4 regions of the Peribacillus sp. NPDC097197 genome follow, and region 1 is predicted to be linked to each of the others. Evidence: riboswitches for the same ligand, from Rfam matches in the RefSeq annotation. Region 1 holds a riboswitch; each other region holds the start of a gene.
The links. A riboswitch is a leader RNA that binds a small molecule or an ion and turns the genes downstream of it on or off. The one in region 1 is predicted to bind cobalamin.
Positions count from the first base shown of each region.

Region 2: another riboswitch for cobalamin. It lies ahead of ACQKL6_RS18605 (hypothetical protein); the one in region 1 lies ahead of ACQKL6_RS00260 (helical backbone metal receptor).
Region 3: another riboswitch for cobalamin. It lies ahead of ACQKL6_RS18190 (hypothetical protein); the one in region 1 lies ahead of ACQKL6_RS00260 (helical backbone metal receptor).
Region 4: another riboswitch for cobalamin. It lies ahead of metE (5-methyltetrahydropteroyltriglutamate--homocysteine S-methyltransferase); the one in region 1 lies ahead of ACQKL6_RS00260 (helical backbone metal receptor).

Region 1 covers NZ_JBNNST010000001.1:51,189-57,389, forward strand. Annotated here, with positions in the region: gene ACQKL6_RS00235 (hypothetical protein) at 1-607, shown strand, start outside; gene ACQKL6_RS00240 (hypothetical protein) at 604-1,200, shown strand; gene ACQKL6_RS00245 (ABC transporter substrate-binding protein) at 1,213-2,343, shown strand; gene ACQKL6_RS00250 (FecCD family ABC transporter permease) at 2,358-3,356, shown strand; gene ACQKL6_RS00255 (ABC transporter ATP-binding protein) at 3,353-4,201, shown strand; cobalamin riboswitch at 4,323-4,500, shown strand; gene ACQKL6_RS00260 (helical backbone metal receptor) at 4,667-5,632, shown strand; gene ACQKL6_RS00265 (FecCD family ABC transporter permease) at 5,595-6,201, shown strand, end outside.
Region 2 covers NZ_JBNNST010000020.1:7,994-13,929, reverse strand. Annotated here, with positions in the region: gene ACQKL6_RS18610 (ABC transporter substrate-binding protein) at 276-1,226, opposite strand; gene ACQKL6_RS18605 (hypothetical protein) at 1,230-1,775, opposite strand; cobalamin riboswitch at 1,938-2,157, opposite strand; gene ACQKL6_RS18600 (AAA family ATPase) at 2,346-3,302, shown strand; gene ACQKL6_RS18595 (DUF58 domain-containing protein) at 3,302-4,489, shown strand; gene ACQKL6_RS18590 (transglutaminaseTgpA domain-containing protein) at 4,545-5,936, shown strand, end outside.
Region 3 covers NZ_JBNNST010000018.1:48,640-54,840, forward strand. Annotated here, with positions in the region: gene ACQKL6_RS18160 (YheC/YheD family protein) at 1-870, shown strand, start outside; gene ACQKL6_RS18165 (YheC/YheD family protein) at 900-1,970, shown strand; gene ACQKL6_RS18170 (YheC/YheD family protein) at 1,974-3,341, shown strand; gene ACQKL6_RS18175 (YheC/YheD family protein) at 3,338-4,534, shown strand; gene ACQKL6_RS18180 (YheE family protein) at 4,595-4,798, shown strand; gene ACQKL6_RS18185 (hypothetical protein) at 4,857-5,048, shown strand; gene ACQKL6_RS18190 (hypothetical protein) at 5,078-5,302, opposite strand; cobalamin riboswitch at 5,531-5,732, opposite strand; gene ACQKL6_RS18195 (MBL fold metallo-hydrolase) at 5,828-6,201, opposite strand, start outside.
Region 4 covers NZ_JBNNST010000016.1:3,580-9,780, reverse strand. Annotated here, with positions in the region: gene ACQKL6_RS17295 (ABC transporter permease) at 1-754, shown strand, start outside; gene ACQKL6_RS17290 (acyl-CoA thioesterase) at 795-1,271, opposite strand; gene metE (5-methyltetrahydropteroyltriglutamate--homocysteine S-methyltransferase) at 1,264-3,570, opposite strand; cobalamin riboswitch at 3,711-3,909, opposite strand; gene ACQKL6_RS17280 (potassium channel family protein) at 4,192-4,614, shown strand; gene bcp (thioredoxin-dependent thiol peroxidase) at 4,677-5,147, shown strand; gene ACQKL6_RS17270 (aminopeptidase) at 5,159-6,201, shown strand, end outside.

The DNA of each region.
Region 1 (6,201 bases):
CTATATAAGTACTGATATTCAATTCACAAGACTTAAAGATATCGATCATGAAAATGGTTTGGTTTCTTTGCAATTGTATGATATTCCATTTGCTGATTTCTCGGCATATGCTGGGGTCATCGTGACTAATTTCGTGGAAGAGGCCTTTTTACTTGAACATAAAGAAATCATCGAAAATTATTTGAATGATGGCGGCGTCATTCTTTCCCAAACCGAAAATTTCCTACCTTGGTTACCTGGTTGCGGAAATTGGATGCGTTCTCCGATTTCTTTGAAGGACCGTGAAATCCGCTTGACTGAGCCTGTACATCCTATGTTCGCAGGAATTGACCCTTATGATTTGAATTATAAAAAAGGGGTTCGTGGCTTTTTCTCAAGAGGATATCTTGAGGCTCCAGAACATTCGGAAGTAATCGTTGAAGACCAAGAAGGAAAAGCAATCATTTACATTGACCGAAAAACGACTGGTGGCACGATTGTCGCGGGTGCAGGAACGGATCTATACCGCTTTGGAATCCAAGAAAATAGCTCGCGTGTGCTACGTCAACAAATTTTGGACTGGATACGCGAAGAGTATGAAGCAAACAAGGGGGAAAAAAAGCAATGAAAGTGGCAATCTTAGATAACGGTTATAGTTTCCATCATCGTTTCTTTCAAATGGACGAGTTTGCTTATATGTATGATGATGTGCTTCAACTTCGTCAGCTCCATACATATGATTTAAGTCAATATGACACGCTAATTGTTAATGATCGGATGTCCCTAATGCTTTTAAAACGGTACCAGTCGCTTTTCGTGAAGTTCCTTCAAGAGGGAAAACGTCTAGTCGTTTTCGGTGAAGTGTTGGATAACTGGCTTCCTGGAATAGACTGGGAGGAATCTGAAGTGAATTTCAGTTGGTGGGTGAAGGAGCATGGAGATTTACCTTTAATGGCTGAAAATACAGATCATCCTTTATATCAACATGTATCCCTATCAGATATGAAGTGGCATTACCACGGGACGTTCCACGTTCCGGAAGGGGCAAAATCACTTGTGAATACTCCCGAGGGTCGCTCGATCATCTACACCGATGATGTGTCTTATAAAGGAGAATTGATCATTACCACACTTGATCCAATATTCCACATTGGACTTGGATTCATCGACCAATCTAAACCATTCTTACATGGGATGGCTAAGTGGCTTAGAGAAGGATAAGGAGGAAGTTTTATGAAGAAGAAATGGACAATGTTAGCGGCAACCACTGCGATGGCCGCTTTGATTACGGGCTGTGGAAACTCTGGGGATGATTCGAAAGGCAATACTTCAGAAAAACAGACGACTGCAGAGGAAAAAGTGATTCAAGATCAACTTGGCCGTGATGTAACGGTACCAGGTAAAGTGGAACGTATTGCGGTCGGTGGCATTCTTCCGTACTTCTCGACTTGGTATGTAGCGACGAATTCGACGAAGGAAGTTGTCGGCTTGCATCCTAATGCGTATAATGCCGCGGAAAACTCGATTCTTTCTGAAATATCACCCGATATTTTAAAGGCAGATACATCATTCATTAAAAATGGCGAAGTGAACGTGGAAGAATTGATGAAAGTCAATCCGCAACTATACTTTGAAAAAGCACAGGACCAAAAGTCCATAAACAAATTAGAAGATGCAGGTGTTTCGGTTGTGGCACTCAACCCTATGGATGCAGCAGCTGCGGAGCCATTGGCTACCTTCAACAGTTGGTTGGAACTGACTGGGGAAATTACGGGCACTACCGAAAGAACGGACAAGTTCTTGGAAAAAGGCCAAGCCGTTCAAGCCGAATTGGATAAGAAATTAGATGGCATTAAGGATAAAGAAAAGCCTAGAGCATTGATCCTCTATCAGCACAGTGATAAAAGCATCATGGTCGGTGGGAAGAACTTCTTTAGTAACCAATGGTTAAATGCTACAGGGGCCTATGATATAGCAGCAGAAGAAGTTACAGGAACAAAAGAAGTCAATATGGAACAAATCTACAAATGGAACCCGGATATCATCTACATTACAAACTTTTCGACAACTCAGCCTGAAGACCTAACGAACAATACAGTGAAGGGACAAGATTGGAGTCAGGTCAGTGCTGTACAAGAAGGAAATGTATATAAAATTCCGCTGGGCATCTATAGATGGTTCCCACCAAGCGGTGATGCACCTCTTATGTTAAAATGGATGGCTCAGAAAAATCATCCCGAGCTATTTGATTATGATATGAAGGATGAAATCACGGATTACTACTCAGAGTTCTATGATTATGATGTAACGGAAGAACAAGTAGAGAACATTCTTCACCCATCTTCCGAAGCCGCAAAACAGTAAAGTAGGGAATGAAAATGAAAAAATGGAAAACGGTCCTCTTCTGGATATTGCCCATTGCGATGGTTCTCCTATCATTGAGCATCGGACGCTTTGGAATGGACTTAGGGACTCAAATTAAAATATTGCTTTCAACCGTGTTTCCAATCGAGCCAACATGGACACAGATGGAAGAAACAGTGGTCCTTCAAATACGTCTGCCACGAATTTTACTGGCCTTGTTAATCGGTGCGGGCCTATCGATTGCAGGCGCCTCTTTCCAAGGGATGTTCGGCAATCCCTTGGTCAGTCCCGATATCCTAGGAGTGTCTGCAGGTGCTGGGTTCGGTGCTTCCCTTGGGATTTTATTATTGGGACATGGTTTTGCATCTCAAGTCTTGGCACTTGGCTGTGGTTTAGCCGCCATCGTTTTCACGTTCATAATCAGCGGCAAAAAAGATTCACCGGTCTTCATGCTTGTTTTGGCTGGGGTTGTCACCTCCGCCCTTTTCCAAGCGTTGATCTCGTTAATTAAGTTTGTCGCCGACCCTGAGGAAAAGCTGCCAGCCATCACATACTGGTTAATGGGAAGCCTTGGAACGGCCACATACAAGGATTTATATGTGGGTGGACCAATCATCCTTGTCGGCATCTTGATTTTGTATTCACTACGCTGGAGAATCAATTTACTGACCTTACCTGAGGATGAAGCAAAATCGCTAGGTATCCCGGTCACTAGATTGAAGTGGACGGTCATTCTTGGTGCGACGTTAATTACGGCTTCTTCTGTAGCGATAGCCGGTATCATTGGCTGGGTTGGATTGATTATCCCTCATGTGGCAAGAATGCTTGTCGGGAACAACAATCAACTTGTCTTACCGGTATCCCTATCGGTTGGTGGCGCCTATTTACTCCTGATCGATAATCTGGCTCGTTCTGTAACGGCTACGGAAATTCCGCTATCGATATTGACAGCCGTTATCGGCGCACCATTTTTTGCGATTCTACTTAGAAAGACAGGAGGTGGGTGGTCATGAAAATCGAGGTGCAGGGAGGGAATTTTTTCTATGCTAAAAAAAGAGAGAAAGCTCCTTTTCTTTACCAGACCGACATTGACTTTTCGTTGAATGACGGAGAGATCATGGCGATCCTTGGCCCGAACGGTGCCGGTAAAACCACGATGCTGAAGTGTATCACCGGCCTTCTTGATTGGAAAAAGGGTCAAACGCTCATCGACGGAAAGCCGCTTACTGCGCTATCACGCAAAACGATCTGGAAACGAATCGGTTATGTTCCTCAGGCACATAAAATGGTTTTCGGATTTACTTTGGAAGAGCTTGTCATTATGGGAAGGGCGCCTTATATCAGTACGCTGTCCCAGCCTTCTGCAAAGGATCGGGAGGCTGCCATCGCTGCTCTTGAAATGGTTGGCATTGCTCACCTTGCCAAAAAGTCCTGTAATTCCGTTAGTGGTGGGGAATTGCAGCTGGCCTTGATTGCCCGGACGCTTGTATCGGATCCGGATGTATTGATTCTTGATGAGCCGGAGTCGCATCTTGATATTCAAAAGCAAATCGTGATTTTACAGACACTTAAGCGGTTATCGAAAGAGAAGAACATTTCTTGTATCATAAACACGCATTATCCGAACCACGCATTCTACTTGGCTGACCATGTTTTAATGACTGCCAAGGAAAAGCGTGTGGTGTATGGCGAAGTCCGCGAAGTGATGACGGAAGCCCGGATGAAAGAGTACTTCGGAATCGAAATGAAGAAAATCATTTATGAGGAAGAGGATGACTTTTTGATTGAAACGATGGTGCCGAAAGATCTAGGTCTTTTACGTGATCAAAGTACATGCCGTTTTAATAGTGACATCTAAAGCTATAGAAGGCAGCCATGTGATGGTTGCCTTTTTGCGTTCCAAATCTTAATTTAAAGTAATCTGAAATATCATATAATACGATTTCCTATATGGTGTATAATGAAAGGCAGTGAAATTATATACATATGAACAATTTGGTGTCTGTAAGGACTTGAAAGGGAAGTTGGTGAAATGCCAACGCGGTCGCGCCACTGTAAATGGGAGTTAACGGATGTATACCACTGTATGAATAATATGGGAAGGTGCCGTTAGCAATGACCATGAGCCAGGAGACCTGCCAAAATTGTACACCGGTAACCACGCGGATGGGGAGGTGTGTGGCAGAGCTATGTCCCTTTTTTGTTCCGTTGCCATACAAGCATCCTCCGTTTTGATGGGGGATGCTTTTTTGTATGGCTTTTGATATTCGCAACACATGTGTGAAGGTCCAGAAATGAACACAAAAATGATGGAGGTTTTAAGATGAGGAAGATATATAGTTTCATGCTTGTGATGGGATTGATGGTCGGTATATTGGTTGGCTGTAGCGATGCCTCTCAGGATAGAACAGGAGAAAACCAGTCGACAAAACAAGCTGTTAACCAGGGCTTCCCGCTTTCGTTACAAGATGCAGTGGGTAACAAAGTCACCATCGAGCAGAAACCAGAAAAAATCGTTTCATTAATCCCAAGTAATACAGAAGCGGTCTTTGCGCTAGGTTCGGGTGAGAAAGTGATTGGAGTGTCTGAAAATGACAATTACCCGGAAGAAACGAAAGATATTCAGAAGATAGGTGGAATGGAAATAGATACAGAGATGATTTTAGCCTTGCAGCCTGATATCGTTCTTGCTCATGAGAGTGCCCATAATTCCAAAGAAGGAATCCAACAGCTTAAGGATGCGGGTATTCCAGTTATAATCGTCAATGATGCTAAAAGCTTTAAAGAAGTGTATACGTCTATCGAGATGATTGGAACGGCAATAGGGGAACTGGATAAGGCAAAGGAAATCGTCAAGACGATGCAGAACAAGCTGGAAAAGATCAAAGAAAAGGCTAAGGCAATCAAGAGTGAGGATAGAAAAAGTGTTTTTGTAGAGGTTTCACCGTCACCTGAAATCTATACAACGGGAAAAAATACTTTCATGGATGAAATGCTGGACATCATTTCAGCGGATAATGTCGCAGGTGAATTGGATGGCTGGGTAAAACTCGATGAAGAGTCGATGATAGCGGCCAACCCGGATGTCATCATTACAACCTATGGTTATTACACAGGAGATCCAGTCAAAGAGGTAACGGGAAGAAATGGATGGGCCGACATTCAGGCAGTTAAGAATGGTGAGGTTTTCGATGTCCATTCAGATATTGTCACTCGTTCCGGTCCTAGGCTTATAGAGGGAGTAGAGGAACTTGCCAAATCAGTCTATCCGAACGTATTTAAAAACTAAACGGGCATTGGCCTATGTATTTGCCCTATCATTTTTGGTTATTTCGATATTGATCGGTGTTTCCTTAGGATCGGTTTCTGTTCCGATACCAGTGCTTTTGCAAATCATTGGCAAGGAAGTCCTTCATTTGCCCCTGGCCATGGAACCGGATGGGACACTGACGAATATCGTGATGAACATCCGCCTGCCGAGGGTCGTGCTTGCAAGTTTGGTTGGGGCATCCCTTGCAATAGCAGGGGCAGCATTTCAGGGATTGCTCAGGAATCCCCTAGCTGACCCCTATACCCTGGGAATATCCTCAGGGGCTTCGCTTGGTGCAGTATTAACGTTGTTTTTGAATTTGTCACTGCCGTTTTTGGGCCTATATACACTGCCTACATTAAGCGTTCTTTTTTCATTGTTGACGATTTTTTGCGTATTGACCTTTGCAAGAAAAATGGATCGTTCCATGAAGGTAGAAACGATTATTTTAACCGGCATCATTTTCAGCTCGTTTTTAAGTGCTTTCATCTCATTGATGATTGCATTGACGGGTGAGGAGTTAAGGCAAATCATCAGCTGGCTGATGG
Region 2 (5,936 bases), on a different contig from region 1:
TCCAGATTTAGGAGTCGGGTTTTTCTTTTTCCTTATTTTGAAAGGGTGATCAGGAGACCTAAAAGAAGGGCGATGGTAAAGACCCATATAAAGAATTTTTTATACATATTCATTACCTCGAATCGTCAAAATGTGATAATTCATTTTAGCAAATGAGAAGGTATAAGCAAAATGTACGATGAATGAAAAGGATGGAAGGAAGAGGTGAATGAGAAATATAAAAATTAGAATACAAAACCCGCATGCTTGATTTCATGCGGGCTTTGAGTGTGTCTTTATTTGAATAATTGCGGATATATGGTCTTTGCAGTTAGTTCTACGGCTTCTCCGATACGCGGTCCGGGACGTGACATGACGTCTTCGCTAAGCTGATATACTTGGTCTTCCTTCACGGCGCTGACATCTTTCCAACCTTTACGGGATTTGATTTCATCCACAGCATTGTCCACATAGCCTACGGTTGTGATGATGGCATCCGGGTTGCGCTTGACGACTTCTTCATCTGCTATTTTCGCCCAGCCCTTTTGGTCGGCAAAGATATTTTCGATACCGGCAGACGCCAAGATCTCTTGCTGGAAGGTTTCAGCTCCCGCTGTATAGATTTCCGGAGAAGGGCTGATTTCGAAATATGTTTTTTCTTTAGAATCGACACTCGCCACTTTTTCTTCAACATCTTTGATTTGTTTTTTTATGTTTTTGACTAGGTCTTCCCCTTGGTCCGTTACGCCCATGACTTTGGCAATTTGATCAATATCGCTATATACATCATCAAAGGTCACGGCTGATTTAATAATGAAAATGGGAATTCCCGCATCTTCAAGCGGCTTTAATGCTGCTTCATCGCCAATTGTGTAGGCAATGATGGCATCCGGTTTCAAAGAGATGATTTTTTCGGAATTGATTGTCATTGAATCAGAGACACGCTCGACATCTTTAGCTTCCTCAGGATAGTTATCGAAATCTGTCGCTCCAATCACCTTATTCCCTACACCAAGGGCATATAAAATCTCCGTATTACTGGGTTGAAGTGAAACGACCGTTTCCGGAACCTTATCAAATGTGATTTCTTTTCCACTATCATCGGTGACGGTATAGGATTTGACTTCTTCAGTTGTTGCAGGATCTTTTTTCTCTATCGATTTCTGATCATCATTCGAGGCACATCCTGTAAGGAAAAGGGCGACCATCAGAAGGGCAATCCAACTGGATCTTACTGTTCTTATCATGTTTTATTCCTCCGTTTTCTTTTTCATTGTTTTGGTTGGATAGGATTTGCTGATAAAGGGAATCTCTTCGACACCCAGTTGTTTATTGACATAGACAGCCATCACGAATAGAACATTGGCAAGCAAATGAGCATAATCAAAAAGAATCGCGGGCACATCTTTTTCCGTACTGACTTTATGCAAGGTACGGACGGATTTCTTGGCTTCACTACGGCAAGTATGCAAAATACAGGCTGCCGTCGATCCTTGGGGTAGCACAAATGTTTCGATGCGTTCTTTCACTTCAGCGACATAATAGTCATAGATTTCACTTAGGCGGTTTAGACCGTCTTCGGTTATGGCCAATTTCCCCCGGGCAGAACCATTTAAATGATAAGCCATCGGCAACAGTTCCATTAAATCCCTGTAGACTTCAGGAATCTCTTTCGTGAACGACGCTGCCAGTCCCATTTGAGTCGTCAATGAATCGGTGCGAATTTCATAATCAACGGTTGAAACTGATTCGCGCATGAATGGGTAGCATAAAAAGCGGGTATCCTTCTTTGCCATAATTTTTCCTCCTTTTTAATAATGTGAATGACCTGCGTATTGCTTTTCGGCGCAAAAGAAAAAGCCGACCAAAGGTATTGGTCGGCAAACAATCATCTATGTATCTCGAACGGAAAAAAAGATGGAAGATTGCCGTACAATCCTCCTAACTTCCGAAGAGCAAAATACGATAAAAAAAAGGCAGGTCTCCTGGCTCGTGCATCATTTTACTCTAAGAACCTTCCCATTTGGATTGAATGAATGGTATCGTGCGTGCGGATTCATTCACAAACAGTGGCATATTTCTTATTTCATTAGCACTTACAGTTGCGGAAACAGCTTCGGTTTTACACCGAATTCCCTATTAAGCTGACAAGTCAGCACCTATTTTCTGCAAGGTTTATATTCACTTAGTACCAGTCTATCATAATTAATTACTTAAATAGTGAAAAGATTTCAAGAAATCTCTTTTATAGGGGTATTATTCTAGTAAACTCACTTTGTAAGGATAAATTGGAGGTTAATGTAAAATGGATGTCGAATAAATAAGGGTTAAGCATGAGTGATTTACATAATCATGGGAGGTAGAGAATGGTTTATAAACAAGTGAATCAGAAACTGGATATGATTTTGGAAAACATTGAAAAGGTCATTATTGGAAAAAGAGATATAGCAGAACTAAGTCTTGTGGCGCTCCTTTCTGGTGGACATGTCTTATTGGAAGATGTCCCGGGCGTGGGGAAGACCGTCTTGGTCAGGGCGCTAGCGAAGTCCATCGGGGCGGATTTCAAACGGATTCAATTCACGCCTGACTTGCTACCGTCCGATGTAACGGGGGTATCGATTTTCAATCCGAAGGAACAAGAGTTCATCTTTAGACCGGGGCCAATCATGGGCCATATTATTTTGGCCGATGAAATCAATCGGACATCGCCGAAAACGCAATCCGCCCTACTTGAAGGAATGGAAGAGGCAAGCGTGACGGTGGATGGTGTGACAAGGAAACTGGAACAACCGTTTTTCGTCATGGCCACTCAAAATCCAATTGATTACGAAGGCACATACCCACTTCCAGAAGCACAGCTAGATCGTTTTTTATTGAAAATGAAGATGGGGTATCCGGAAGTGGCAGAAGAGATAGAAGTGTTGCATCGGGCCCAATATACGGCTCCGATTGAAGAATTGGAATCCGTGATTTCGTTAGAGGAACTGATAGATTTGCAGAAAGAGGCAAAGGCTGTGATCGTGGATGATACGATAAAGACGTATATCGTCGAGTTAGCCAATCAATCACGTAAGCATGAAAGTGTATATCTTGGGGTGAGCCCACGTGGATCGATTGCCCTAATGAAGGCAGCCCAAGCCTATGCGCTCCTAAAGGGAAGGGATTACGTTTTACCTGATGATGTGCAGCATTTGGTTCCGTTCGTTTTTACCCATCGGCTAATCCTTAATCCGGAAGCGAATTACTCGGGGGTGAATGCTGACATGGTGATACATGAGATAGTGGCTACGACGCAGGTACCCGTGAAGAGGGCCGTGACCTAATGCGGAATGTGCTTACCATACTGAAGAAAAACAGGAATGTCTGTGGGATCATAGTGCTTATGCTCATTTCCTTTTGTTTTGCGATGTTTCAAGGCGGGTTTATCAGTTGGTTCATTTTCTATACCTTTTTGCCGTTCGGTGCGTACTCTATGATTCTGCTGTTTTATCCACTTCAGGCTTTTGAAGTGGAGAGAAGAATTAGTAAACACGAATGCCAGGCCGGAGAGTCGGTAGATATGACATTGGTATTCTCCCGGAAAAACAGACTGCCTCTTTTATATATGGTGGTAGAAGAGGATTTGCCGATGGAACTGGAAAAGAAAACATTGGTTTTTCCAGGATTTAAACAATCCTTCCAATTGACATATACCCTGGAGAATCTGCCAAGAGGAGAACATGTCATCCAATCGGTTCGCTTCAAAATAGGGGACTTCTTTGGACTCTATGAAAAAGAAGCGACAGTGCATGCCCCTTTGAAACTCACCGTTTTCCCGGCTTATCAGGAGTTGAATTATAAACAGTTGGAGCATGTCTTCGATCAAGGACAAGTTGGTACGACGAAAAAAATACAGCGGGAACATTCGGTCGTGTCCGGAATCAGGGAGTATCAGCCGGGTGATCAATTATCCTGGATAAATTGGAAGGCAACGGCCCGAACAAGTGAAATCATGACGAAGGAATTTGAAGTGCAGAAAAACCGTGATGTATTTATTATGCTTGATGAGTACGCCTCTCCCTTCTTCGAAGAAGCTATCGTACTTGCGGCCTCTTTGGTGCATGCCTTGATAAAGAAGGGTATGGATGTTGGGTTAACCAGTACGGGATCAATGGAGGCCGTACCGGCTAAAGGAGGCAGTAAACAGAGGAGAAGACTCTTTTACCGTCTTGCAAAATCAAGGGCCACACATACAAACGTCTGGAATGGAAAGAAGAACAAGGGAGTTGTACCATCAAACGCTTCTGTAATATTCATTGTGTCCGAATTAACGATGGAAAAGATAGAAGGTTGGAATGCATTTACCGGGAATAAAGCGATGACGGTATTTTGCGTGAAAAGTCAGGGAGACTTCACGGGTGAGGAAATACGTGCGAAGTCGGTGGCGTTGGCTCGTGGAATAAAGTTGGTCTTCTTTGAACAGGGTCACCTTCAAAATGAACGAACCGAGGTGAAGGCAAATGAACGCTGATTCTACCAAATCGGAAAGGTGGATGCATGTTCTCTTATATATATTTGGTCTTCTATTGATTACCGAATGGTTACGACCCGTAGAGAAGCTTACGGATACAGGAAATATCTTGATTTTCATTATCTTTGTGTTATTTTCCTTGCTCCTACACTATTTTGGTATCCACTGGTTTGTGCGTTTCATCCTCGTAAGTGCCTTTATATTAATTGCGGTCCATTTCTTGTATTCGTCAGATCCTTTCCTGACCTTCAAATGGCTTACTGGTGATTTGCTGGATATAACGGCTAACGTTTCGAATATGTATGAGGGGAAGTGGGAGCTGCTTTCCAACCCCTTTAGAACGCTGTTGTTTTTCGTGCTTCTTTGGCTTGTGACATACTTGATTCATTACTGGGTGACGGTGAGACGAAACATATTTTTACTTTATATATTAACGATCATTTTCCTATCGATTCTCGATACATTCACACCATATGATGGGGATATGGCCATGATCAGGATCATCATCATCGGGTTTTCGATGCTTGGTGTGTTGGCCATGCTACGCTTGTCCATACAAGAGAGATTGGTGTTTTCAGGAGGTTCATTCAGTAAATGGGCCATCATGCTAGCGGGGATGCTGTTAGTAAGCGTCCTCGTTGGTTTCACTGCTCCGAAGTTCGCGTCACAATGGCCGGACCCTGTACCGTTCATTGTTTCTTATTCCGATAAGGTGACAGGAAGTGATGAAAGCTCCGTTGAAAAACGGGTGGGGTATGACGAAGATGATTCATCACTTGGTGGGTCGATAGAGCCGGACAATACGGTCATTTTTTATAATACGACCAATACCGGACACTATTGGAAAGTCGAGAACAAAGATATCTATACCGGAAAAGGGTGGGTTTCCGTTGAGGGAATGGAAGACTATATCAGTTTCTCTAATGGTCAGGATTTGAAGGATATAAAAGAATTTGAGATTCCTGAAGTGTTGAAAACGGAAGACATGAATACAAGGGTAACCATGATGGAAAGTTACTCTCACCTTCTTCATCCCCAATCAGGGTACCTGAAGAAGGTAGAGGCTGAGAATGGAGATTGGTTTAAATATTATACAAATATGGACAAGTACATTTCGGTAGACGAAGGCAGTAAGCCTCTTACCACGAAAGAATATGAACTGGTTTATGAAATGCCTAGCTATGATCTGGCTGACTTACGGAAAGTTACGGAACAGGATGAAACGATGGATGTCCTCATGGAAAGCAATACACAGCTTCCGGAGGGATTGCCAACCCGTATCTATGAACTGGCCAACGAACTTACGGTGAATGAGGATAATTGGTACGATAAGGCAAAGGCGATAGAAAATCACTTCGACGGTCCTGAATTCAGCTATTCTAAAGAAGACATTCCGTATCCAGGCGATAATCAGGATTATGTGGATCAATTCTTGTTCGAGACCCAA
Region 3 (6,201 bases), on a different contig from region 1:
CTTGAGCTCCCCATTCCTGATGTGTTTTACAATCGGATCCACTCCCGGAAGGTGGAAGGAACACCACTATTCGAAAACTTTTCAACGGAATTGAAATCCCTTGCCATTCCCATGTTCAACGGGCGGTTCCTTTCCAAGCATGATGTGCATGAGCTTCTGCTCTCAGATTATACCCTGCTTCCACATTTACCCGAGACGGTGATGTTTAATGAACAGGAACCCTTCATGACATTTTTAGATAAGCATCCAGTAAGCTATCTAAAGCCCTCGACAGGCAGTCAGGGGCGGAATATCTGCAAGCTGACCGAATCATCGGGCAGATGGGTAATCGAGCATGCTGGAACAGAAAACAATATCCATACTATCGAAACGAAGGAGAAATTATTCTCGGCCTTGAAAAAGTTTTGCCGGAATCAAGCTTACATCCTTCAAAAGGGGATTTCCTTATTCGAGATCGATCAGAAATTAGTGGATTTCCGCATCCTGCTTCATAAAAACGGACAGCATCAATGGAAGGTCACCTCCATGGTTGCACGAATCGGGGATTCGGGAAATATCGTTTCTAACCTCGCACAAGGTGGTGTCATGAAGAACGGTTCCGACTTTTTAAAAGAGATCGTGGATCACCAAGAAGCCAAACGTTTATATCAAAGCCTCATCCGTTTAGCCAAGAAGACGGCAGTTGCGCTTGATGACAACCATCCGGAATTATTTGGGGAGCTGGGTATCGATTTAGCCCTTGATAGTAACAAGCATCCTTGGATCATAGAAGTGAATTCGAAGCCCTCAAAAAAATTCCAAGGTACCTATGAAACATTCCGGCCATCTGTAAAGTCGATTATTGAGTTTATGTATGCGATAAATGAGTGAAGACCATCCATAAAAGGAGTTGCTGGCACGTGTTAATAGGGCTAATGTCCACGAAAGATACACAAGAAAATCATTATTTCACCGAGCTAGCCAAGACGGCTAAAACCCTTGGCATGAATGTTTGTAAGTTCGTACCGGAAAATATGGACGTTGATTCGAAGAAAATCAAGGGCGAGCGCTTTGATGGGGAAAAAGAAGTTTGGCTTCCTGCTTCACTTGACCTTCCTGATTTTGTATATGACCGTTGTTTTCATGGCATTTCCCGTGAGCATAATGATATACGTGAGAAAATAAATTGGTTAAAAGAAAACTCGAATTTTCTTGGGCTTGGCCTCCCTGGCAAATGGGATGTTTACCGAACATTGAAAACCAATCCCCTGCTTCAAGCCTTTTTCCCAGAGACGGAGCGGGTCACGACACCTGAGCAAATAATCGAGCACATGGAACGCCTGGAAAAAATCATCATTAAGCCCGAGTTTGGATCAGGCGGTCTTGGCATTTACCTTCTGACGAAAACTAAGGAAGGCACAACCGTCTCCATGACCAAAAAAGGAACGAAATATGACCGCCAATTCGAATCAAAATCGCAACTGAATAAATGGCTACAGCACTTATTAACTCGCTATAGTTACCTATGTCAACCTTATTTAGAATTGAGCAACCAGAAGAACGAACCATTCGACTTACGGATTTTGCTTCAGAAAAACGAAAAAAACCAGTGGCTGGAACGGGGGCGGGGCATTCGTCTTGGGAAACAAGATCATATCACTTCCAATCTGACGACTGGCGGAGAAGCCTTATCGCTTGAAGACTTCATGAAAAAGAATCCTGATTCCATCCCGGTAACCGTCGAACAAACCATCCAGCATATCCTCCGGACTCTCCCTGTGGAGACGGAAGGCGCTTTTCAAAGGCTATTCGAACTTGGAATCGATTTAGGCATCGATAAGGCGGGGAAAATTTGGATTTTGGACATTAACTCCAAGCCCGGAAGAAAGATCATCCAAACACTCCAACCAGAGTCCATGAAAGAAATTTATCAAGCCCCGTTCAAATATTGCCAATATTTATCCGAACATCTTCTGAAAGCAGGTGAATGACCCATGCGAAAGACATACCCTGCAGAGATTGCCAACATCCCCGGCCACGTCCTTTTTTATCCGTCTGACCTTGGGGAACTGGGGGATATCGAATTAATTTATTTTGGGCAGCATTCCTGCCCTGCAGCCGTCAAGCCAAATCCAGCCATCAAGCAATCAATCGTACTCTCGAATAGTCTTGCAGATTCTTTGATGTTCAACGAGATCGATACTCCCCTTCATTTATTTATATACGGGAAGAGCCTTCATATCGGCCCGCTCATTGGAATTTTCTCATCAGGCTTCACAGGCATTTCCAATAAACCGCTTGGGGAACGTTCCGGCTTTTTTTCGAAATTACTTTCTCTCAGTCAAACAACCGGTTGTATCCCCTTTGTTTTCGGTGAGAATGTCATCAATTGGGATCAAGAAACGATTAAAGGATATGTATATGAGAAGGAAAACTGGCAGATCAATGAATTCCCTTTTCCCAACGTCGTATATGACCGGCTTCCCAACCGAATGACGGAAAACCGTGAGGGGCCAAAGGAAGTGAAGCAAAAGTTCCAAAAGGAATATAAGATTCCTTGGTACAATCCTGGTTTCTTCAATAAATGGGATGTTTACGAACGGTTGAATGCGGATGATCGGGCTTTGCCATTTTTACCGGAGACCTACCCTTTTCAATCTCTATCCGTCGTCGAGACGCTTCTGTCGCATTATCGCCAAGTCTATATCAAACCCATTCATGGTAGCCTTGGCCTCGGCATTCATCAAATTCTGTATGATAAGCATGAAAATGTCTACTATTGCCGGTATAAAAATGAGGAACAGGAAAACAAATTACAAAAGTTTTCCACACTCGAATCCATCCTCAAACATGTATTTCATAATCGACCGCTTGAGAACCTGATCGTTCAACAAGGCATCCCGTTAATCCGCTCTTCAAAGCGGCCAGTGGATTTCAGGGTCCATACGAACAAGGACAGCAATGGGGTTTGGCAAGTGACGGCCATCGCCGCAAAAGTTTCCGGGGCTGGCAGTGTGACGACCCATATTAAAAGCGGCGGGGTCATCAAGACGGTTGCCGAACTATACGGAGATGACGAAGAAGCTAAACGGATCGAGGAAAAGCTATCAGAAGCCGCTCTTATATTAAGTGAAAGCATCGAGGAGCACCTAGATGGCATCATAGGAGAAATCGGCTTCGATTTCGGATTGGATAAAAAAGGGCAAGTATGGATGTTCGAAGCTAATTCTAAACCAGGCCGTTCTATCTTTTCCCATCCAAAGTTAAAGGAATTTGAACTTTTAACCAGGAAGCTCAGCCTTGATTATGCCATTTATCTTACCGAACAGACGATTTCACAAACGATTGGTACACAGAAATGAACATTTTTTATGATGTTCCCTCTGAGAGATGGAGCCATAACGAGGAAGATATGCAGCTATATGCGGGAGCCGCGAATGAGGAAATCCCTTTTAAGCAGGACACCCAGGATCAGACACTTTTTCCGATTACTTTATTTCCGGGAAACCGGGTGCTAGTCGTTGGTATCTTGACCTCTCTAGATCCAAAGAAGGAATCAGGTATAGGGGGGAATTTGACACTTTTTCAGAATTTATCTCAATATTTATCGAATCATGGGATATTGGCCTATGTATTCACGGTTGAATCCTTGCTTTCCAACTACATGAAAGGCTTCATCTTTTCTCCACAAACGAACACATGGAATGAGGTAAAATTACCACTGCCCGATATCGTTTATAATCGCATTCCCAAAAGGGGATTCGAAGCATCGGAAAGTTTTCAAGAACTCCTTTCCTTTTTTAAAGAACATCGTATCACTTTATTCAACCCTCATTTTTTAGATAAGTACTTGATGTACGAAGCATTGACGGAAGATGGATCTCTAGCCCGCCATCTTCCATCGACCATAGACCTATCCGACCCTACCCAACTAGCGGACTTCTTACATTTCCACAAACATATTTATTTGAAACCATGCAAAGGAAGCCAAGGTAAGGGCATCTACACCCTGCTAGAAAAACCTGATGGCACCCTCCAATTCAATAGCCTGAAACATCAGGAATTGTATTCTGATTTCTCCGCGTTTTGGGAAGCCAATAAGGCGTCGCTCAAAAAGAGGGGGTATCTGGCCCAACGAGCGGTCATTCCAAAGAAACTGAATGGACACCGATACGATTACCGTATTCTTGTTCATTATGAAAATGGGTTTTATAAAGTGACCGGCAAGGGCGTGAGGATGTCGCAAACCCAGGAAATCACAACCCATACACCAAGGGGGGGAAAGCTTTTTCCCTATCAGCAGCTACAAACGAGGCCGTTAAACAGGAAGTTGGCGAACATTGCGCAAAGATGTGGAATCATCCTCTCCAGGAAGTTTGGCTTTCTTGGGGAATTCTCCATTGATATCGGGGAAGATACATCCGGTGCTCTATTCATTTATGAAGTCAATTCAAAACCCATGCAATTTGATGAAGAGGAAATTGAAGCGAGCCGCCTACTACATTTAAAAAACCTGTTCATTGAATTAACTTTTCCGAATCACATAAGAAAATAACCTCCATCCTGCTTTTTCCATTATAATGAAATGAGAAACAGCGATATGGAGGTTATACATATGATTACGCATTTTCAATGGAAGCCGTTGCACAAGAATTTACCTGGCTGGAAGATTTCCTTTTACTTCAATAAATTGGCCGTCCAAGCCCTCTATCATAAAGATGGGTCCATTGAGTGGTTAACCAATCCGCCTGTAGAGTCAGAGGAAGAAAAACTCAAGGGCATGATTCATGATTTAATGGTGTACCACGTGTACGACTAAATAGAATAAAGAATCCCTCTTTGGCTAACACTAATAAAAAGCCAAGGAGGGATTTCATTTGGATAAAGAAAAGATTACATTTCTGAAGGATACCGAGTATGACGGTAAGGATTCTGTATATCTCGATATCGATCGTATCATCAATGAAGGACTTGCTGGCGGAAACGTCTATGAAGCCGCGGACACCTTGAACATTGAGGAAGCCCATGACTTTCATGATGAAACGGAACCGAACATCAATAAAGATTGAAAACAAGGGCTTCCCTTATGGGCGGCTCTTTACTTGATTTCTTGATAGCCGAATATTTCTAGATTCACTTGGCTAAAGGCTCTTTCAAGATTTGCTTCGTATTCTTTCCTATCTTCTACGTTTTTGCCATGAACCTGGATTTCCTCAATCAAGCTTGCTCGGCAATCATCTAAAGATATCATTTCTTCCACACAAAAGTTACGCATGATTTGCGCTTTTAAATAGTCCGTAAAATGCTCAACTGTACCAAACAATGATATGGCCCCCTATGATAGCTGTCCTGTCTAATTAACAGGATTCTTTTTGAATATTGTCCAATATGGACTTGTAAAAAACAAAAAACAACTTCCCATTCAGAAGTTGTTAGAGTGCAAACGAAACATAACAAAAATGACCATGATTCCCCATTTTTCTACAAAAATAAGAAAGCATGTTCTTGCTAATTTTTCGCACTTAACACCCCCTATCCTCGTAGGTTTCTGGCGTTGTGCTAAAAACGGGCAGGTCTCCTGGCTCATGATCATCGCTTTTCGAACCTTCCCATCTTTTCTTGCAAAAAAGACAGTGGCATTCCTTCGAATCGCTCTCATTTACAGTTGCGGGACAGCGTCGGATTCTAACCGACTTCCCTTTTAAGCAGATAAGCTACACTTTCTTATCTGCACCCATTTCTAGACGAAATACTATTTTTCAGTTTAACTGTATCAAATTTTCACTAGGATTACAATGAGGCTCCTGCCTTGTTCTTGGGCCCTATCTATCCTCTTTCCTCTTATTCATCATTTCTTCCTGTCCTCTGAATACACCCTACTCTCTTTCAGGATCGATGTAATGATATGCTCCGAATCCCATTCATGACCGGATATCTCGATAAGCGGATACCGATTAGGCAACACGTTTTGCTGAATTTCATGGACTTCCAATCCTTGATCATGCAAACGCAGAATTTCACCGCGCAGATTTTCCAAGTAACTGAGCTTTCTTTCAAACATTTCCTTTCCGTTCGGGACATATCCGGCATGGCAGCAAAAGACCTCTTTAAAATCATACTGAAGCAGTTTCTTGATGGATTCCATGATGACCGGGATAGATTCTTCCCTTAAAACTAGCTTCGTTTTCGGCGTTACAAACAGGTCACCCGAAAACAGCATGC
Region 4 (6,201 bases), on a different contig from region 1:
GAGTCAATATATGAAAACGAGATTGCAGTACCGGGCTGATTTCGTCATCGAGATTCTTTCGGACTTGCTGAACCAAGTCGTGAATCTGGTGTTTATTTTAGTGGTCTTCGGACATACGGAGTTCCTAAGCGGGTGGAGCCGGGACGAAATCATATTCATATACGGTTTTTTCCTTATTCCGTTTGCGCTATTTTCATCCTTTTTCAACATCTGGGATTTCAATGATCGCTACATCGTCAAAGGGGAGATGGACCGGATATTAACAAGGCCGATTCACAGCCTGTTTCAAGTCATCTTGGAGCGGATTGAGCTTGAATCATTATTTGGAGTCGTGACTGGTTTGATCATCATCTTCTATTCCGGTGTTTCGTTAAACCTGGAACTAACTTGGTATGATCCGATTCTCTTCATCATCTTTGCAATCGGCGGGGCACTCGCGTATGCAGCCATCTTTGTTGCGATTGCAAGCATCGGCTTCTGGTCTGATGCCAAAACGTCCATCATGCCGATGATGTACAACATCGGGAACTACGGGCGCTATCCGGTTGATATTTATAACAAGGTCATCCGCTTTGTTCTGACTTGGGTGCTGCCGTTTGCCTTTGTCGGTGTGTATCCCGCTTCCTATTTTCTTAGAAAAGAAGAGTGGTACGCGTATGCATTCGCCACACCTGTTATAGGGGTCGTCTTTTTCATAATCTCGATCTTCATTTGGAATCAGGGTGTGAAAAGGTACCGCGGAGCAGGAAACTAAAAAAAATCCCTTCAACAATTTTGTTGAAGGGATTTTTTGCTTATATGCGTTTGTTTTTTCTCTCGAGATATCTAGCTTGTGCTTGGACGTACTGCCGCTTTTCTTCTTCCGTTTCCGGTTGGACCTGTGGAACCGGTATGGGCTTTCCATCTTCGTCTATCGCAAGCATCGTTAAAAAAGCGCGGGCGGTGAGTTGCTTTTCGCCAGTCAACAGGTTCTCCCGTTCTACTTTTACGAATACCTCCATTGACGTTCGATGGGCACAGGTGACATAGGCTTCCAAATTGATAGCATCCCCGGTCTTAATGGGGGCCAGGAAGTCAAAGGAGTCGCTTGAAGCGGTTACGACCGGTTTCCGGCAGTGGCGCATCGCTGCAATGCAGGCGATTTTATCCACATACGCCATCACTTTTCCACCAAAGATGGTATTGTGATGGTTTGTATCAGGTGGAAAAACGAGGTCCGTTAAAAACGTCCGTGACTGTTGAACGGGAATGCCTGTTGTTAAATCAGTCATTTTCCTGTTGGACCAATAGCTTATTCCGGACAACCGTTGCGGCTTCGACCATATTTTTCAGTGAAGCGACGGTTTCTGGAACGCCCCTTGTTTTCAGGCCACAGTCAGGGTTAATCCAAAATTGGTCTTTATCCAGTACCTTGATGCCACGTTCGATCATATCGACCATTTCTTCCACTGCAGGAACGCGAGGGCTATGAATATCATACACACCAAGGCCGATTCCTTTTTCATATGTTTTCTCCTCGAATGCGGAAGCGAGCTCGCCGTGGCTGCGGGACGTTTCAATGGAAATCACATCAGCGTCAAGGGAGGAGATGACATCCATGAAGCTGTTGAAATCACAATAGCACATATGGGTGTGTATTTGCGTTGTATCTTCCACACTCGAAGTGGAAATCAAGAATGAATGGACCGCCCAGTTTAAGTACTCATCATGGTCGCTTTTTTTCAATGGAAGGCCTTCACGCAGGGCTGGTTCATCGACTTGGATCATTTTGATCCCTGCTGATTCCAGTGCCTCTACTTCTTGTTTCAAGGCCAATGCCAATTGATAGCAGATATTTTCCCGTGAAATATCGTCACGGACGAACGACCAGTTCAGAATCGTAACAGGACCGGTCAGCATTCCCTTCACCGTTTTTTTCGTCAAGGCTTGTGCATACACACTTTCTTTGACCGTCATCGGATCGAGGAAATGGACATCTCCATAGATGACGGGAGGTTTTACGCAGCGGGAGCCGTATGATTGAACCCAGCCTTTTTCAAGGAAGACGAATCCGCCCAATTTATGGCCGAAAAACTCGACCATATCGGTTCGTTCAAACTCCCCGTGTACAAGGACGTCCAATCCGATTTCTTCCTGGATATCAATCCATCTGCTAATCTCCTCGTTCACGAATGCTTCATATTGATCAGCCGTCCATTCACCGCGTTTGAATTTCCCGCGGGCCTGTTTAACTTCCGCGGTCTGCGGAAAGCTTCCAATTGTCGTGGTTGGAAGGAAGGGCAGGTTGAAATACGCCTGTTGTTTTTGATAGCGCTGTTTAAATGGCAGGGTACGGCCATGGGATTGCTGCTTCGCCTGTTCGACAGCGGATTGAACGTCTTTATGGTTTCTGGCCTTTGAATTATTTAAGGTCTGCCATGCAGCTTTGTTTGCCGTCACCTTTTCTTCGATTGATTCTGGACCTTCGTTGTTTCCTCTGACCAAAAGTGTGATTTCTTCTAGTTTCTCATCAGCAAAGGCAAGGGCTTCTTTCACTTCGCTAGCTAATTCTGTCTCGTTTCGAACCGTCACTGGAACATGTAGCAGGGAGCAGGAAGGTTGAAGCCAAATTCGATCTTCGGCTACGTGTTTCGTAATGGACTCGACCAACTTGATTTTTTTCGTCAAGTCAGAAAGCCAAATGTTTTTCCCGTCAATCACACCGGCCCCAAGTATTTTATCTTGCGGGAAACCGACTGTTTGAAGATTGCTGAGATTTTTTCCTTTGTCATGGACCAAATCAAGGCCGATTCCTTGAACGGGCAAGTCGATCACTTCTTGGTAGTGCTCTACAGCATCAAAGTATGTTTGCAGCATGATGTTCAGGTTGGGGACAGCTTCGTTCAATTTTTCATACAGGTATGTAACAGTTTTCATCTCGTCTTTGGAAAGGGAAGAAACAAGGGAAGGTTCATCGATCTGCACCCACTTCACGCCTTCTTGTTCCAGCTCTCGCAAAATTTTTGTGTATAAAGGCAACAGGCTCAGGATGATGGCCGGAAGATCTTTTTTATCATAGCCCTTTGACAAAGAAATGAATGTGTAAGGTCCGACTATAACCGGTTTCGTATCGATTCCTAGTTTTTCCTTGGCTTCGCGGTAAGCGGCAAGCGGCTTGTTTTCTGTCAACGTAAGCTGGGACTGTTTTAGCTCTGGAACGATATAGTGATAATTTGTATTGAACCATTTCGTCATTTCGGAAGCGACTTCATCCTTGTTCCCACGGGCCATTGAATAATAAACGGAAAGGGGGACCATGCCACCTTTATAAGCCGAATAGCGTTCTGGCACCAGGCCGAACATGACGGACATATCGAGCATTTGATCATATAACGTAAAGTCGTTGACCGGGATGATATCGATGCCTTGATCTTTTTGTTTTTGCAAATTGCCTAAACGGATCGCTTCCAATTGCGCCATGAATTCCGTTTCATTTAATGTTCCAGCCCAATAGGCCTCTAATGTACGTTTCCATTCACGATCCTCACCGATTCGTGGGTACCCTATATTACTACTTTTCAACACATCCATCTCCTTTTAATGAAATAACAACAAAAAAAGCACCCCTAACCGTCAAAAGAGAAAGTTAGAAATGCTTAAAATAAAGGGGCACGAAAATACCCCTTATCATTATAAGGTCCCTAACACCTCCCTATCTCCCGTAGGTTAAAACAGTGTTGTCGAAATAGGCAGGTCTCCTGACTCAGGGAACTCTTACTTAGCACTAAAAGCCTTCCCAATCCAAAAAGACCAGTGGCATCAAACAAAAGCGCTATACATTCCCATTACAGTGGCGGGACCGTGCCGGAATTACACCGGACTTCCCTTTTAATCCTAAAAAGCTTAGGAACCTATCTCCACATATGAAATTCATAAAAAACTCCGTCCGCATAAACACGGAAACTAAAATTTACAAAATATTATAAAAACTTAACCCATCTTAGCATATCCCGGCCAAATGGGTCAACAAGGAAAAAGTCGGGAAATGGGGTCTGACCCCCACCATGTGGCACGAGAACCCATGCTGTATCTATGTTTTCTTGATGGTGCAGCAGCTGGGAAATAGGGTCTGACCCCTAAAACGAGCATATATTGACTCGCAAAAGAGTATGTATAAGGGAAGTGGGTTGTTTTTGAAATGAGGCGTGGGGGATGACCTTTTATATTTTGATTGTGGGGATTATCTTTTGCATGGTGATGAGCATTCGGACCTTATTTCTTTCTGAGTCGGAGGCAAAGAAGTTTTCTCTTGAAGATATGCTGTGGCTCGGCAATTTATATGCGACATTATTAGTCGGTTTTGCACTGATTTATTTATTATACGAGCTTCAGAATCATTCGGTGATTCTTGATATGGGCAATCGCTTGGATGGAACCTTTTCCGAGCAGCTGAAGACTTCATTTTATTTTAGTGCGATGACGATGTTCTCCGTCGGATATGGGGATATCTCCCCAATCGGCATTGGCCGGATGATCGCGACAATCCAAGCATTCATTGGCTATACGCTTCCTGCGGCATTTGTGATCAGGGCTGTCATCGATTTTGAACAGAAGGAAAGAAAGAACAAGAAATGAAAGTTGTGTTTCTTTCGATTATTGGGTACGCTTACCATGATGAAAGAAATGGAGGGTTTAGAATGACGGTCGAAATTGGAGAAAAAGCACCAGACTTTCAATTACCAGCAAACAACGGAGAACAAGTTACCCTATCAGGATTCAAGGGTAAACACGTTGTATTATATTTTTACCCAAAAGACATGACACCCGGTTGCACGACGGAGGCTTGTGATTTCCGTGATGCTAATGAACAATTCGAAGAGCTTGATGCTGTCATCATAGGCATTAGCCCGGACCCGGTAACACGTCATGAAAAGTTCATTGAAAAACATGGGTTGCCTTTCCTGTTGCTTGCTGATGAAAAGCAAGAAGCCGCTGAATTATATGGTGTATGGAAATTGAAAAAGAACTTCGGTAAGGAATACATGGGCATTGAGCGTTCGACTTTCCTGATTGATAAGGAAGGAACGATCGTTAAAGAATGGCGTAAAGTCAAAGTAAAGGGCCACGTCGAAGAAGCGTTGGAAACTCTTCGCGACCTAGAAAAATAAGGTACAGGCTAATGAAGGATGAGCGACTTATCAAGCTTGCCAAGCAGCTGATTCATCATTCACTGAGGCTGCAGGCGAAAGAGCGGGTCTTGATCCGTGGGCCTGTTGCAGCCAAAGCCCTATTGAAGGAACTGATTGACGAAGCCTATAGAATGGGGGCCTATCCTTATGTGGAACTTGAAGATGACGAAATTACCAGTCATCTGCTAAAAGGAAATGTTAAGGAACAGCTCGATACCTTATCGAAATGGAATTATAAGAAATACGAAGATGTGGATGCAGTCATCATCATATCAGGCGATGGAAATGAAGAGCGAGGAGTGAGTGTCACTCATGAGAGATATCGTCTTCAGGAGGATGCCATGAAAACGTCCACCATGTTCTTCGTCAATAACCGGCGCTGGGTGCTACTGAATTATCCGACCATCGGTTCTGCAAAAAGATCCGGCATGAGCTTTGAGCAGTATGAAGATTTCTTGTTAAACGTGTGCACACTGGATTATCACAAAATGGAAAGCGCCATGAAGCCTCTAAAGGATTGGATGGATCAAACGGATCAAGTCCGGATCATATCGCCGGGGACTGACCTGACTTTTTCCATTAAAAATATCCCCGCCGTCATTTGCGCTGGTAAAAACAATCTTCCAGATGGCGAAGTGTTCACGGCACCGGTAAAAGACAGTATCAATGGCACGATCTCCTTCAATACACCTTCTTCCTACCAAGGGAAGGTATTTGATGGGATAACCCTTTCGTTTCAAAAGGGGAAAATCATGAAAGCTACTTCCACCCAGTCGGACCAAATGAATCGTTTGCTCGATGTGGATGAAGGATCCCGGTACATCGGGGAATTCGCCCTGGGAATCAATCCGTATATCATGGAACCGATGGGTGATATCCTATTCGACGAGAAGATTAGCGGCAGTCTGCATCTTGCCACTGGTCAAGCTTACCAAGAGGCCGATAATGGAAATCAATCATTGTCTCATTGGGACATGGTCTTGATCCAGCGACCCGAATATGGGGGCGGAGCAATCTACTTTGATGATATACT